Regions from separate parts of the Bacillus sp. 01N45 genome, predicted to be linked through region 1. Evidence: riboswitches for the same ligand, from Rfam matches in the RefSeq annotation. Region 1 holds a riboswitch; each other region holds the start of a gene.

Region 1 (3,542 bases):
TGTGTCCGTATATAATCTTCATATGCGATGTACCTAATCGCTCTGCTGCAATAACAAATTCTCTTTGCTTTAAAGATAATACTTGTGCCCTAACGAGACGTGCCATGCCAATCCATCCTGTTAATGCAAGGGCAATAATAATTGTAAAAAGCCCTGGTTTCATAACGATTAATAATAAAATAACAATTAATAAATATGGGATACCGTATAACACTTCAATCCCTCGTACAATCCACTCATCAATTAACGTTCCAAGGCGACTACGTCCTCTCACATATCCACTAAAGCCCCCGATTAGTACACCTATTCCTATATCAAGAGCCGCTGCCACTAATCCAACTGTTAGTGAAATTTTCCCTCCAGCCCAGGTGCGCGCCCATATGTCCCTTCCTAAATCATCTGTTCCGAACCAATGCTCACTACTAGGTGGGAGGTTTGTTGCTTCTTTTACTTGTTCACTCGCAGTAAATGCCGTTAAACTTTCGCCAACCAGTGAGAAAATAATAATTAGTAATAACGTCACTGCCCCTAAAACTGCTATAGGGTTTGATATAAACTTGCGAAACACTTCCTTCTTTCGACTAATCGTTTGCTGATCTTTATTTATCGTTAATTCTTTTTTCTCCTCATTCGTTAATAACTGTTTATTGATTTCATAAGCTCCCATTTAAATGCCCCCCTCCTTACGTAATAGAACGAATACGCGGATCCACAATACGGTGAATAATATCTGTAATGAAAATACAAGAAATTAATAATGCACTATAGAAAATCGTTGTTCCCATAATGACCGGATAATCCCGGTTAAAAATGCTATCTACAAAATATTTTCCTAGACCAGGAATGGAAAATATTTTTTCAATAACGAAAGTTCCTGTTAAAAGTCCAGCCATTAACGGTCCAACAAATGTAAGTACCGGAACAATCGCATTTCGAAGAGCATGTCTTATAATGATTTTCTTAATTGGTATGCCTTTCGCTCTCGCTAGCTTAATATAATCACTCTGCAAAACTTCAATCATATTAGAGCGAACAAATCTTGTAATAACCGCGATTGGTCCTAACGCTAATGCGAAGGATGGCAATACCGTATGTTCGAATGTGCCCCAAGACGCTACTGGTAAAAGTTCAAATTGTATAGCAAATACTTGTATAAATAGTGGTGCTAAAATAAAACTTGGAATAGAAATACCGAGAATCGCAAGTAAGCTCACACTATAATCAATTACTTTCCTATGATATAGAGCTGCAAATGTACCTGCTGCAATTCCGACTAATAATGAAATAACAAGTGCTTGTAAACCAATAATCGCTGATGGACCAAATCCTGTCGTTATAATTTCTGATACACCTTGACCTGTGGATTGAACAGATTCACCAAAATCAAAATGAACTACGCCATCTAAATAAGCAACATATTGATTCCATAACGGTTCATCAAGGTGATACTTCGCTCTCATGTTTTGTATCACTTCTTCAGGAAAGATTTTCGCATCTGATGAAAATGGATCCCCTGGAATGATATGCATAATCAAAAATGTTACTGTTGTAATGACCCATAGCGTGAACACCATAACCGATAGTTTTTTAATAACATACACTTCAATAACCCCCTAAACAAATGTATTTACTTTGTTTTATTGACATATTTGTTCCTATTACTTTTCCGCTTCTTAAAACACAAAAAGCCTTGATCTTAAAAAATAAGATCAAGGCTTAATAAACGAAGGCCCATCACTTATCTTTCAAGACTTGCTTGCTGGAATTAGCACGGTGTTCCTGTTACAGAACCCGCTGCTGAGGTGTCATAGGGCCAGTCCCTCTACCTCTCTGGATAAGTAAATTGCTATATTATTATTTGGTTCAAATTGTATATTTTGAATTATAATTCTGAAAAAATGAAAAGTCAATCAAATTGGATATATTTAGAAAAATCAGTTTTCGCTCCTTTTATCGAAATTACAGTTTTCTCTTATAATAAAAAGAAATAATATTAAAGAAGTTATAAGATGGATCCCTTGCTTCTTGCTACTATAGGATTACCATTAACAATCGTTATACTTGTCATCATCGGGGTCTATAAAGTGAAACTTTAATCAGTGGGGGGCATCCCCCACTGATTATTAGTTGAACCAATCGGGCTTTTAGGGGCAGTGGATCCCCTACCTAACTTCTTTGCTTTCACTGAATTTTGAGGTGGGGGTCTTACTGCCCGGCAAATAGCGGGATAAACTCTTTATTAAAAAGAAACGTATCACTTCTTTTTATACTCCATTCGATAGATAATATTACCAGACAAACAATCTCTGAATTTCACGAAAAACAAAATGTATTAGTATCCGGGGATGAAGACGGAGATGGTAAGAAGAAAAAATAACCTTGCGCGTACGCAAGGTTATTTTTTCGTTTCTGCTTGAAAACGTTTATAGTATGTTGATGCTGTTGCAAAGTTAATTTCTATATCACGAATCAATGATGAGTCTTCTTCTTTAGCTAACTTCTGTAATTTTTTCATTGCTTGTTCCGATTCATTCAAGAAACCAGCGTATACCTCATGTTCTTGCTCTTTCGATTTTGGAACACGAATTTCTTTACGTATATTATCAATATCTTCTAACATGCTAGTCGTTACCTTTTGCACATCTTCTTTATATGTAGCATTCGTTATTTCCTTACCGCCCTTTTCTTTTGCCACTTCAAATAACTGTAGTGCTTTATTAATTTCTTTATTCATTTTCATATCGTATTTTTCATGTACTGCACGGTATTCTTTCATCTCTTCTGTTTGCTCAGTAGATTGCTCTACCTTTTCTTTCGGTTCTTTCGTATCTTTATTTCCATTACATCCTGCTAGAAGGATCATACTTCCCATTACAGCAATACCCAAAACCTTCTTCATCTCTTCTTCTCCTTTTATCTACAGCTACTACTCATTATAGTTTCTTTTATCTCCACTTGTTATTATACCGAGAACATCCTACTTTTTACACTTAAGACGCTACCTTAATATACATGCCTACATTTTTGTCACAGTATCGTCACTTTATGCAAATAACTTTTGCACTGCTTTACTACATCACCTTACAAAACTGTAAGCACACATAAAGAACAAACCATGCTAGACTTACATATGCATAACGCAAACATATGTAAGTTTTTAAGGAGAATCATCTATGTACAACACAATGCCTTTTATGGGAGAAGATATTCGTGTCCTTATTCGTGAAAAATCACTTCATATCGAAAATACAGAGAGCCTTCGCCGCGTATTAAAAAAGAAACATGCTCCATTTAAGTTAGCCCAATATTTAAAACAACAACATACAAATCAATTTCATACCGTGCTAAATATATCAGATAAATCATTAACAATCGAAATCATCGGTCATGTCTACATTGGAAACTTCGCAGATATCTTAAAAGAAATCCCACGTATACCGAAAATTGCTCCTATTATCGTTAAAAAAGCGTATAAAATTACCGACCATACCGATATTATCGACTGCGGGGAAAAAGAAGTCGATAGTAATCGCTGGGCGTGG
Region 2 (3,542 bases), on a different contig from region 1:
GGTTTTCAATTTTGTTTAAAGAGTACGGGGAAGAAGTAGATGGAGTATTATTCGAAAATAATTATCGTAGCTACTTAGAAGAAGGAGACCAACTTATGCAAGGTGCGTTTGAATTTATAAGTCAAATTCAAAGTGAGTACGATTTATATATAGTGACAAACGGTATTTCTAAGACGCAAGATAAACGTTTACGTAATGCAGGATTACATGCCTTGTTTAAAGATATTTTCGTTTCTGAAGATACGGGATTCCAAAAGCCGATGAAAGAGTATTTTGATTATGTTTTTGAACGAATTCCTAATTTTTCCCCTGAAGAAGGGCTCATTATTGGGGATTCGTTAAGTGCTGATATGAAAGGTGGATATGTAGCGGGAATTGATACTTGTTGGTTTAATCCAGAAAAGAAATCAAATAATAGCGAGATTGTGCCAACATATGAAGTACAAAATTTTGAAGAGTTATACGCGTTATTGAAGCAACGTGTGTAATAAAAATAGGCAGTGGAACTTTTGTCCCTACTGCCTATTTTTATTCGTTTGCAGCTTCGTTATTTTTAGGAAGTGGAAATGCATTACCAATCGCTGCCGCTCCAAGCATCGGTAATAGTAAATTGAGCGGGAAAAACATGAGTAATAGTAATGTTATAGCAATTGGTTTTCTTAATGCATAGCTTGAAATTGCTGTCGTGACGATGGCTACCGAAGCGATTGGATCTATCGGGATAATGGAAGCTATAGCATATCCGATACTAGATCCAGCAAATATAATTGGGAAAATATGTCCACCGCGCCAACCTGTATTTAAACAAACGGCAGTAATACATAATTTTAAAACACCTGAAAGAAGTAGTACCCAGAAAGATAAATGACTCCATTCAACGACTAAATCTTTTAATTGATGTTCTCCTGAGAATAACGTGTACGGGAGAAAAGTTCCTGTAATTCCTAATAAAATACCACCGATAATTCCAAGTGATAGTTTGTATTCCCTGAAGGGATGGATTAATTTCTCTAATGTGAATTCAAATTTGAAATAAAAGAAACCAACTATAGCACCAATACTAGCAAGTGGTAGAAAGGCGATCCATTCATTAAGAGAAAGGGAACCTTCCCCAAAATCAACGATAAAGGATCCGCGATTATCGAATTTACTAAGTAATAAATAAACGGAAAAGCCAGCGAAAGTGGTAGCTAAATATACAATTGCTTTTTTTCCTTTAGAAAATTCGTTAATTTGCTCACCCTCATTTTCATTTGGAGCTAAATAACCGAATAATGGCGCGTTAAAAATTACACTTAAAGTAGCGCCAATTCCAACCTCTGTTAGTTCATTCATTCCTTTTAAGGCAAATGTAAAGCGATCCCCTACCCATGTACAAAGTCCACCGATAATTCCAACAAGTGCTGCTTCGGGACCTAAGCTAGCTCCAAATATTAAAACGATAATCGCAGTTAAAGTAGCTTTATGTACAAAACGGTATTCAATTCTACCAGTTTTTTTATATTCACCCATCACTTCCGGCATAAGACGTGGATATATGCCGAAGTATTTTTGGGTTAAACCAACGAGAATACCACCGATAGTTGTTACACAAATAGTGTAATACGGGGGAGAAGAGAAAATAGTAGGTAAGTATCCCCAAATAAAGTGAATGCCGATATTTATTGTAACTAAAAATAGCCAGACTGTAGCTCCTACTATAGAGCCTAAAAGAATGCCGTATAGGACGAGTATATAGTGCATGTCCTTTGTGTTTGTCATGTTATACCTCCGTTATGTAAGTTTTAATGTCGAAAGGATTAAATATGCTACTGTGAAAGGAATATGTATAGTATCTTTTTGAGAGGTGGGCTTATTCAATATATTGAGGTCTCGTGAGAATTTGAAATGTATACAGTTAAACTACTTACTTAATTTTATATAGTAATCGTGGGTTTTAAAAGGTCTTTTTCAAATGGATATGGAATATATTTCTTTTGTTATGCATGTCAAATTCTTTGTATTTAATTTAGAACATTCAGAAAAACTGTTTGACATTAGGAAATTATTGCTATAAAATCAACGGTAATTGCATAGTCTTATCAAGAAAAGGTGGAGGGACAGGCCCGATGAAACCTTGGCAACAGCCGTATAACGGAATTGTGCCAAATCCTGCAGGTAATAATCCTGAAAGATAAGAAAGAGCCTTTAGAGCGTGTTTTCAAACTGCTCCTTTCTTGTTTTCAGGAAAGGAGCAGTTTTTTATTTTGTATAAAAGAAAGGAGAATGAGAGATGGGAGAATCATGGGGAAAAGGAACAATTTGTGTGCAAGGTGGCTATACACCAAAGAATGGTGAACCGCGTGTTTTGCCACTTTATCAAAGTACAACGTATAAATACGATACTTCAGATGATTTAGCAGCGCTATTTAATTTAGAGGCAGAAGGATATATATATACGCGTATTGGAAATCCTACTTTAGCTGCATTTGAGCAAAAGTTAGCGGATTTAGAGGGTGGTGTAGGAGCTGTTGCAACGGCTTCTGGGCAGGCTGCTATTATGCTTGCTGTTTTAAATATTTGTAGTAGCGGAGACCACTTGCTTTGTTCTTCCACAGTTTATGGCGGAACGTTTAATTTATTTGGAGTGAGTTTGCGTAAGCTTGGTATTGACGTTACGTTCTTTAATCCGAATTTAAGTGCTGATGAAATTGTGGCCCTTGCTAATGATAAGACGAAACTTGTTTATGCAGAGTCGTTAGGAAATCCAGCGATGAACGTTTTAAATTTCAAAGAATTTTCAGATGCAGCGAAAGAGTTAGAAGTACCTTTTATCGTGGATAATACATTAGCAACTCCTTATTTATGCCAAGCATTTGAGCACGGAGCAAATATTATCGTTCATTCTACGACGAAATATATTGATGGTCATGCAAGCTCTTTAGGCGGCATTGTCATTGACGGAGGGAACTTTGATTGGACAAATGGGAAATATCCTGAACTTGTTGAACCGGATCCAAGTTATCACGGCGTAAGTTACGTTCAAAATTTTGGTGCAGCAGCGTATATTGTGAAGGCACGTGTTCAATTATTAAGAGACTATGGAAACTGTATGAGCCCATTCAATGCGTATATTAGCAATATCGGCTTAGAAACGCTACATTTAAGAATGGAGCGTCATAGTGAAAATGCTCTCGCAGTTGCTAAGTGGCTTGCTAACCATGAACGTATTGAATGGGTGAATTATCCGGGATTAGATAGCAATGAAAATTACTCGTTAGCACAAACGTATTTGAAAAAAGGTGCTAGTGGTGTTTTAACATTCGGCATTAAGGGCGGATTAGAAGCAGCGAAAGAATTTATCGCAAATGTAAAACTAGCAACTCTCGTAACGCATGTAGCGGATGCACGAACTTGTGTTATACATCCTGCTAGCACAACGCATAGACAATTAAGTGCTGAAGATCAGCGTCTAGCTGGCGTTACATCAGATTTAATTCGTTTATCGGTTGGTATAGAAGATGTTTCTGATATTATTGCAGATTTAGAAGCAGCGCTAGTCG
Region 3 (3,542 bases), on a different contig from region 1:
GCTAACTCCACTCTAATTTTCTCTCTCATTTCATACCCTCTCCATTTTTTGATTATTTCCTTGGAAATTCGACAAATATACTGCTAATTTTACTACATACTAAAATAGCTGTCAGAAAATTCCCGACAGCCTACTAAAATCCTTTATTTTTTACTTGTTCTTTTCTGTTACACTAACCGCAATTCGTTCAAACTCTTTTTGAATCTCCTCTTTATATGCATCTACTTTTGAAAAATCCATAGCAGCAATATATATTCGTTCTAATTTATCACGAACTGATTTCGCTTTCGCTAAGAAAGACATCGCCTCATTCATTTTTGCTTTATATTGAATCGACACGTCACGAATTTCTGTCGCATACTTCTCATCTGTCCCTGGTGTCACAATCAAGGCATACATATCTATAATTTCATCACCTTCGCGGCTCGGAAAATATTCATGTGGTGCGGTGCTATCAAAAATTGCAAACCCTAATTCTCTTACGATAACCATATCAAGACTATTTGGATCAAATCCACAATGATATACTTCAACTTCAAATCCTTTTTCTTCTGCTGCCTTAGCTAATTTTTTAAGCATTGTTGATTTCCCAGATCCTGGGCGTCCTTTTATAAAATAACGATGTGGTAATCCCTCTGTTAAATTAGGAACAAAATCAACTGCTCCTTTCGGTGTAGCTGCCCCTAAAAACCGATGTTTCACAAGCGATTGTTTCCCGCCTTTATCTGTAAATAACTTCTGAATCAGCTGATCGGTTAGTTCATTTGCTTTATTAAAATCAATATTATTAATATATATTTTCTCCCACTCGTCATGTATAACTAGTGCCTCGTTAAAACAAGCGTAAGCAGTTTGAAAAGCCTTGCTTGCTTCTGAAACAAATCGTTCAATTTCCACCTTCTGCTTTCTTAATTTATCTGAGTCCCAAGCAACCCCTAAATTAATATACTCTTCGACAACTCCTGGCATTTTCGGCTCAATAACATGCGGTGATGTTCCATCAACAATTCCTACTTTTAACTTCGGGATAATTACACCATCAACCGATTTATTATCAGAAGAACAGTGTAAAAATTCAATATCATATCCTTTTTCAACCCACTCGCGACCTATTGCTTTGATTAAAGAAGATTTCCCGGTTCCAGGACCACCCTTTAAAATAAATAACCTGTTTAGCCCTTTTAAATTCTCATCGTATAAATTATGAAATCCTCTAGCTGTATTTCCACCAGCGTAATAATTCAATACATTCCCTGTCACTGCACTCACTCCTTCGCAGCATTCTATTTACATAAGCTACAATATGCGAGCAACTTTATTTGGGTGAATACCTATTTTGTATTGCACGAAAAAAGGAAATGAATTACAATTTAAAAGTAGTGAATATTCAGAAACGAAAACTTAATATGTCTTTATCAAGAGAGGCAGAGGGACCGGCCCTTTGACGCCCAGCAACCTCAGTTTATACAAACTGAATAGGTGCTAATTCCTGCAAAATGCATTGCATTTTGAAAGATAAAACGTAACTATTGTGTACAAAACTCATCTTTCTTGATTATGAAAGGTGAGTTTTTTTATTTCAAAACATATATTGGAGGTATTTAAAATGAAAGTAATTGACCTATCACAAACATTTGAAAACAATATGTCCCAATTCCCTGGAACACCAAAAATCAATTTAGGAGCCATTACAAGCGTTGAAGAGACAGGCTATCAAGTTACAGATTTTCATTCTGTCGTTCATGTTGGCACGCATTGTGATGCTCCTGCTCATTTCATTTCAGGCGCAACGACTATTGATCAATTACCCCTAGATCAATTTGTAGGCGAAGCTGTTCTTATTGATGTAACTCATGTACAAGAACGAAAACTACCTAAAGAAGTATTACACAACGCTGACATAAAAGAAGGTGATATTGTCATTTTCCATTCCAATCTATCTACGAAATGGAATACAGAAGCATATGAGAAAGAAGCTTTTTATCTTTCTGAAGAATTAGCTGAAGAACTAGTTCAATTAAAAGTAAAATCTGTCGGTTTAGATTTCATCTCTCCTGATGAGGTAACGACAGAAACATCGCCAATCCATCACATACTACTTGGGAATAATATTTATTTAATCGAAAACTTAACAAACTTAGATGCAATTAACACGAAACGTTTCTTTTTCTCAGCGGCACCTTTAAAAATTAAAGATAGCGACGGTGCTTTCGCAAGGGCATTCGCTGTAATTTTTTAAACAAACTATACAAAAAAGCAAAGATCATCATTGACCTTTGCTTCTATTTTTTTTATTTAAACTAAGAAAGAATTGCTCAACACGAGGACGTAACCAAGCTAAATAATCTTTCTCTTTCTTCTTTGTACAAGCTATTTCTTCGCCATCTACCATTCCGACAAGCTCTAGCTCTAACAGTTGCCTCGTAAATGCTAACATATTTATTTCTTCGTCTGGATACTCTTCTTTTAATTTCTCCTCAATTTCCCCCAATAAAAAACCGTCACGCATCATTGCCAATGCATCAATCCAAAGTGGCGGCATTTCATATTTTTCTCCTGTAATTGTATCTTTTACAATATAATTCTTTTGCTCTTTTCGAAATTGAATCGTGTGTAAACATACAGTCGAATTTAATGTTAATTCCATCATACCACCTCTTTCATAATATCTGCATAGAAAAAAGGATGCGCGTGCACCCCTTCTTTCTCTAACACTACCGAACCGTTACATGAATAACAAATCTCATGTCGATATTTTCCTCCATTATAAACGAAGTATTTTATAAAAAAAACCCTTCTTGAAACATTTTATAAAATGTTTATATTTACACAACAAGAACACTTTTCTGAAATTTTTTTCTCTAGCACATTATGCTGTCGGTAAAAAAATTTCCTCTTTCGTTCCTATTCCCATGCTACTTTGAATCGCGATACTTCCTTGATGTTCCTCAATGATTTTATATGTAATCATTAACCCAAGTCCCGTACCATTCTCCTTTGTTTTGTAAAAAGCTTTACCGATTTTCTCTAACAAATCCGTTAATTTTTTTAAATAATTTAAAAGCTTCTCTTTCCTCATATATCAAGCTTTTAAATTTGTTCATATAAATACTCCTCATACTCAATACAAAAGCTCTACATATTATCTCCTTAAATTATAAGTATGAAATTGCTTTCAGGGTAAGATGTAACCTTATCATACGAAAAGGAAGGAGATTTCCCCTTCCTTTTCGTCACAACTTATATCCATCTTACCCGATCATGTAGCAATCCATCCGTAAAGTCATTTCCGCCCACTACAAAATCCTTCATATATAAATTCAAATATTCTCCGTACTTACTCTCTGTATTTAATAATAATTCCTCTACATAATAGGCACCTTGTTTAAAGTTATCGAACAGTAAACTACACAAGCCAGCATAAATTCCGCATCCTACTTGGAAGTAAGTCGCATTCGTTTTATATTTATGAAAAACTTGACTGCTATTCATCACGTTATACATATATGTCTCACTATTTTCATAAACGAGTAATACACCTA
Region 4 (3,542 bases), on a different contig from region 1:
ATAGGTTGTTCCAAATGCTTTGTCGCTTCATACACTTCTTCAATTAACGCGATATCATAAATTGGCTGAGTTAAGAAATATTCCGCTCCAGCATCTATTTTCCGTTCCATTCGCTTAACCGCTGCTTTTAAATGTCTTACATGCGGATTAAACGCACCTCCCACTGAAAACCTTGTTGCTGGACCAATTGATTTCCCTAAAATCGAGCGCCCGTCGTTCATTTCTTTAATCATTTTAATGAGCTCAATAGAGGACAAATCATATACAGAAGTGGCACCTGGAAAATCACCAACGCGTGCTGGATCCCCAGTTAAAGCTAACACCTCTTCCATACCTAACGCTGATAGGCCTAGTAAATGAGATTGTAGTCCGATGACGTTATGGTCTCTACACGTTAAGTGCGTCAATACCGGAATATCGTGCTTCGTTAATAATGCCCCCATTGCCATATTCGAGATGCGAGGCGATGCTAATGAATTATCTGCTAGAGTAATAGCATCTGCCCCAGCTCTTTTCAATGCTCTTGCGCCTTCAAAAAATCGCTGCGTATCTAACGTTTTCGGTGGATCTAATTCCACTACTACTGTCGTTTGTTTTTTTGCTTTCTCTGCTAATGTGACATGAGCTTTTGAACGTTTCTCGTGTGTATGAACTACTTTCGGTCTTTGAATCGTATCCTTTTCTATTACAGGTGTAACATTTGCAATTGCACGTTTCATACTTTCAATATGTTCTGGAGTCGTGCCACAACAACCACCTAATAACCGAATACCTTGCTCAATAAATTTCGGTGTCATCGCTTCGAAATAAGCTGGACTTCCCTCATATACGTAACGTCCCTCCACATAATTTGGGAGACCTGCATTCGGATATGCTGACAAGTAGCCATTTTGCGGAATCGATATCATTTTAAAAGCTTCCGTCATGTGAAGTGGCCCTAGTTGACAGTTCAATCCAACGACATTTGCACCGTAATCTAAAAGCTGTTTTAATATTTCATTTACATCATTTCCATTTTGAGTTGTACCTGCCTCATGCAATGCTAATTGAGCTACAATTGGAATATTCGTTTGTTTTCGTAACACCTGAACAGCATGAAGTAATTCAAACTCATCATAGAAAGTTTCTAATAGCAGTCCATCAACCTGTTCTTCTAGTAATGCACTTGCCTGTTCCAGTAACATAAATTCTCTTTCCATATCAGTTGTCGTAACAGCTCCGATATGTTTCATACCACCAATTGTTCCTAAAATTGCATTTCTGTCTGTAACAGATGCTTTCGCCAGTTTTACTGCGGCTCTATTAATTTCAGTAACTTGATTTTCTAAACCATAAATACGTAATTTCGCTTCATTTGCTCCGTACGTATTTGTTTGAATCACATCAGCCCCAGCAGCTACATATTGCTTATGAATCGATATAATTAAATCTGGATCAGATATATTCAATTCTTCAAAACTACTTTGCAAACCATGTGAATGTAATAACGTCCCAACCGCACCATCACCTATTACAATTCCTTTTGATAATAAATCTAGTAATTTCACAAATCTCCCTCATTTCTATCAATATAAAAACCCCCTCTTCACTTTGAAGAGGGGGACATAATTGTTCCTCCTCTTATTATGCAAAACATTCGTTTTGCAGGTATTAGCACCGTTTCAAACATTTCGTTTGAAGGTTGCTGGGTTTCACAGGGCCTTTCCCTCCACCGCTCTCAATAAGAGTTTGTCTTTATTATTTTATTTATGTAGCTAAAAGGAAATACGTTCCCCTTTTAACAATGTTTGTTAATTTTTTAATAAATTTAGCATGCACAAATGCAAAAGTCAATGACACTTGCGGAAAAATAAAAATTATTTAAAATAAAGTTGCAATTCAATTATCTTTTGTTGTAAAGTTAAAAACATAATAAAAATTTCATACGAACATTCTTATCTAGAGAGGTAGAGGGACTGGCCCTATGACGCCTCAGCAACCATTAACATTTGTTAATAAGGTGCTAATTCCAGCAAATTGTGAAAGATTTGACAGATGAGAAGAAGACTCTATTCAAACCGAAAGCCTTCTTCTTTAGAAGGCTTTTTTTATTTTACCCCGATTGGTGAGAGCTAATAATCAGTGGGGGATGCCCCCCTCACTGATTAAAGTTTCACTTTACATTCACTTAATTGTTAATTTAAAAAGGAGGAATTTTCACATGTCAACTATTGAAACAAAACTAGCACAAATCGGAAACCGGAGCGAAACTACAACAGGAACTGTTAACCCACCTGTTTATTTTTCAACTGCTTATCGTCATGAAGGAATTGGTAACTCTACTGGCTTTGACTATTCACGAACTGGCAATCCAACTCGTGGTCTTTTAGAGCAGGCAATCGCAGACTTAGAATATGGTGAACAAGGTTATGCCTGTAGTTCAGGGATGGCAGCTGTTCTCCTCGTCCTCTCCCTATTCCGTTCTGGAGACGAACTTATTGTATCCGAAGATTTATACGGGGGCACTTATCGATTATTTTCTGAGCACGAAAAAAAGTGGAATGTTCGATGTAGATACGTAAATACACAATCTATTAAACAAATTGAGCAAGCTATCACAACTGAAACGAAAGCTATTTTCATAGAAACTCCAACTAATCCGTTAATGCAAGTTACTGATATTGCCGCTGTCGCAACTGTAGCGAAAAGACACGGACTACTTCTTATTGTAGACAACACATTCTATACGCCTTATATACAGCAGCCATTAACAGAAGGTGCCAACATTGTACTTCATAGCGCAACGAAATATTTAGGGGGACATAACGATGTCCTAAGCGGACTTGTCGTTGCAAAAGGAAAGGAACTTTGTGAGGAAATCGCTCATTATCATAATGCCTCTGGTGCGGTCTTAAGTCCATTTGACTCATGGCTATTAATTCGTGGTATGAAAACGTTAGCGCTTCGCATGAGACAACATGAAGAAAATGCAAAAGCAGTTGTTGCTTATTTAAATGATGAAGACGGGGTGACAGATGTATTTTATCCTGGAAGAGGTGGCATGATCTCATTTCGTCTGAAAGATGAAACATGGATTAATCCATTCTTACAATCTTTATCCTTAATTACATTTGCTGAAAGTCTTGGTGGTGTTGAAAGTTTAATGACGTATCCAGCAACGCAAACACACGCTGATATTCCTGAAGAAATCAGAACAGCAAACGGTGTATGTAATCGTCTTCTGCGATTTTCCGTTGGCATTGAAAATAGTAACGATTTAATTCAAGACTTAAAGCAAGCCATTAAACTTGTAAAAGAAGGTGTAAGAATATGAGTTATTCTATAGATACACTCTTACTGCACAACCAATATAAACATGACTCACAAACAGGAGCTGTTAACGTTCCCATCTATAATACATCAACATTCCACCAGTTTGATGTAGATACGTTCGGAAAATATGACTATAGTCGCTCTGGTAATCCAACTCGTGAAGCTCTTGAAGATATCATTGCTTTATTAGAAGGAGGAACAAAGGGATTTGCCTTCGCATCAGGAATTGC

What was found. A riboswitch is a leader RNA that binds a small molecule or an ion and turns the genes downstream of it on or off. The one in region 1 is predicted to bind S-adenosylmethionine.
Region 2: linked by a shared signal. The riboswitch ahead of AC1DMU_RS15685 (bifunctional O-acetylhomoserine aminocarboxypropyltransferase/cysteine synthase) and the one ahead of AC1DMU_RS26295 (ABC transporter permease) in region 1 are both predicted to bind S-adenosylmethionine.
Region 3: linked by a shared signal. The riboswitch ahead of AC1DMU_RS20535 (cyclase family protein) and the one ahead of AC1DMU_RS26295 (ABC transporter permease) in region 1 are both predicted to bind S-adenosylmethionine.
Region 4: linked by a shared signal. The riboswitch ahead of AC1DMU_RS02800 (bifunctional homocysteine S-methyltransferase/methylenetetrahydrofolate reductase) and the one ahead of AC1DMU_RS26295 (ABC transporter permease) in region 1 are both predicted to bind S-adenosylmethionine.

Annotation. Positions count from the first base shown of each region.
Region 1 covers NZ_JBFTQW010000016.1:27,158-30,699, reverse strand. Annotated here, with positions in the region: gene AC1DMU_RS26300 (ABC transporter permease) at 1-667, opposite strand, end outside; gene AC1DMU_RS26295 (ABC transporter permease) at 684-1,601, opposite strand; SAM riboswitch class I at 1,736-1,841, opposite strand; partial or broken gene AC1DMU_RS26290 (DUF3951 domain-containing protein) at 2,010-2,087, shown strand; partial or broken gene AC1DMU_RS26285 (DUF3951 domain-containing protein) at 2,239-2,377, shown strand; gene AC1DMU_RS26280 (hypothetical protein) at 2,396-2,899, opposite strand; gene AC1DMU_RS26275 (hypothetical protein) at 3,174-3,542, shown strand, end outside.
Region 2 covers NZ_JBFTQW010000006.1:93,958-97,499, forward strand. Annotated here, with positions in the region: gene AC1DMU_RS15675 (YjjG family noncanonical pyrimidine nucleotidase) at 1-488, shown strand, start outside; gene AC1DMU_RS15680 (chloride channel protein) at 529-1,761, opposite strand; SAM riboswitch class I at 2,076-2,180, shown strand; gene AC1DMU_RS15685 (bifunctional O-acetylhomoserine aminocarboxypropyltransferase/cysteine synthase) at 2,273-3,542, shown strand, end outside.
Region 3 covers NZ_JBFTQW010000009.1:76,153-79,694, reverse strand. Annotated here, with positions in the region: gene AC1DMU_RS20545 (nucleotidyltransferase domain-containing protein) at 1-29, opposite strand, end outside; gene AC1DMU_RS20540 (PRK06851 family protein) at 151-1,260, opposite strand; SAM riboswitch class I at 1,410-1,522, shown strand; gene AC1DMU_RS20535 (cyclase family protein) at 1,607-2,239, shown strand; gene AC1DMU_RS20530 (hypothetical protein) at 2,267-2,647, opposite strand; partial or broken gene AC1DMU_RS20525 (ATP-binding protein) at 2,870-3,031, opposite strand; gene AC1DMU_RS20520 (S-adenosylmethionine decarboxylase related protein) at 3,241-3,542, opposite strand, start outside.
Region 4 covers NZ_JBFTQW010000001.1:527,475-531,016, forward strand. Annotated here, with positions in the region: gene AC1DMU_RS02800 (bifunctional homocysteine S-methyltransferase/methylenetetrahydrofolate reductase) at 1-1,547, opposite strand, end outside; SAM riboswitch class I at 1,618-1,727, opposite strand; SAM riboswitch class I at 1,932-2,041, shown strand; gene metI (cystathionine gamma-synthase/O-acetylhomoserine thiolyase) at 2,201-3,313, shown strand; gene metC (cystathionine beta-lyase) at 3,310-3,542, shown strand, end outside.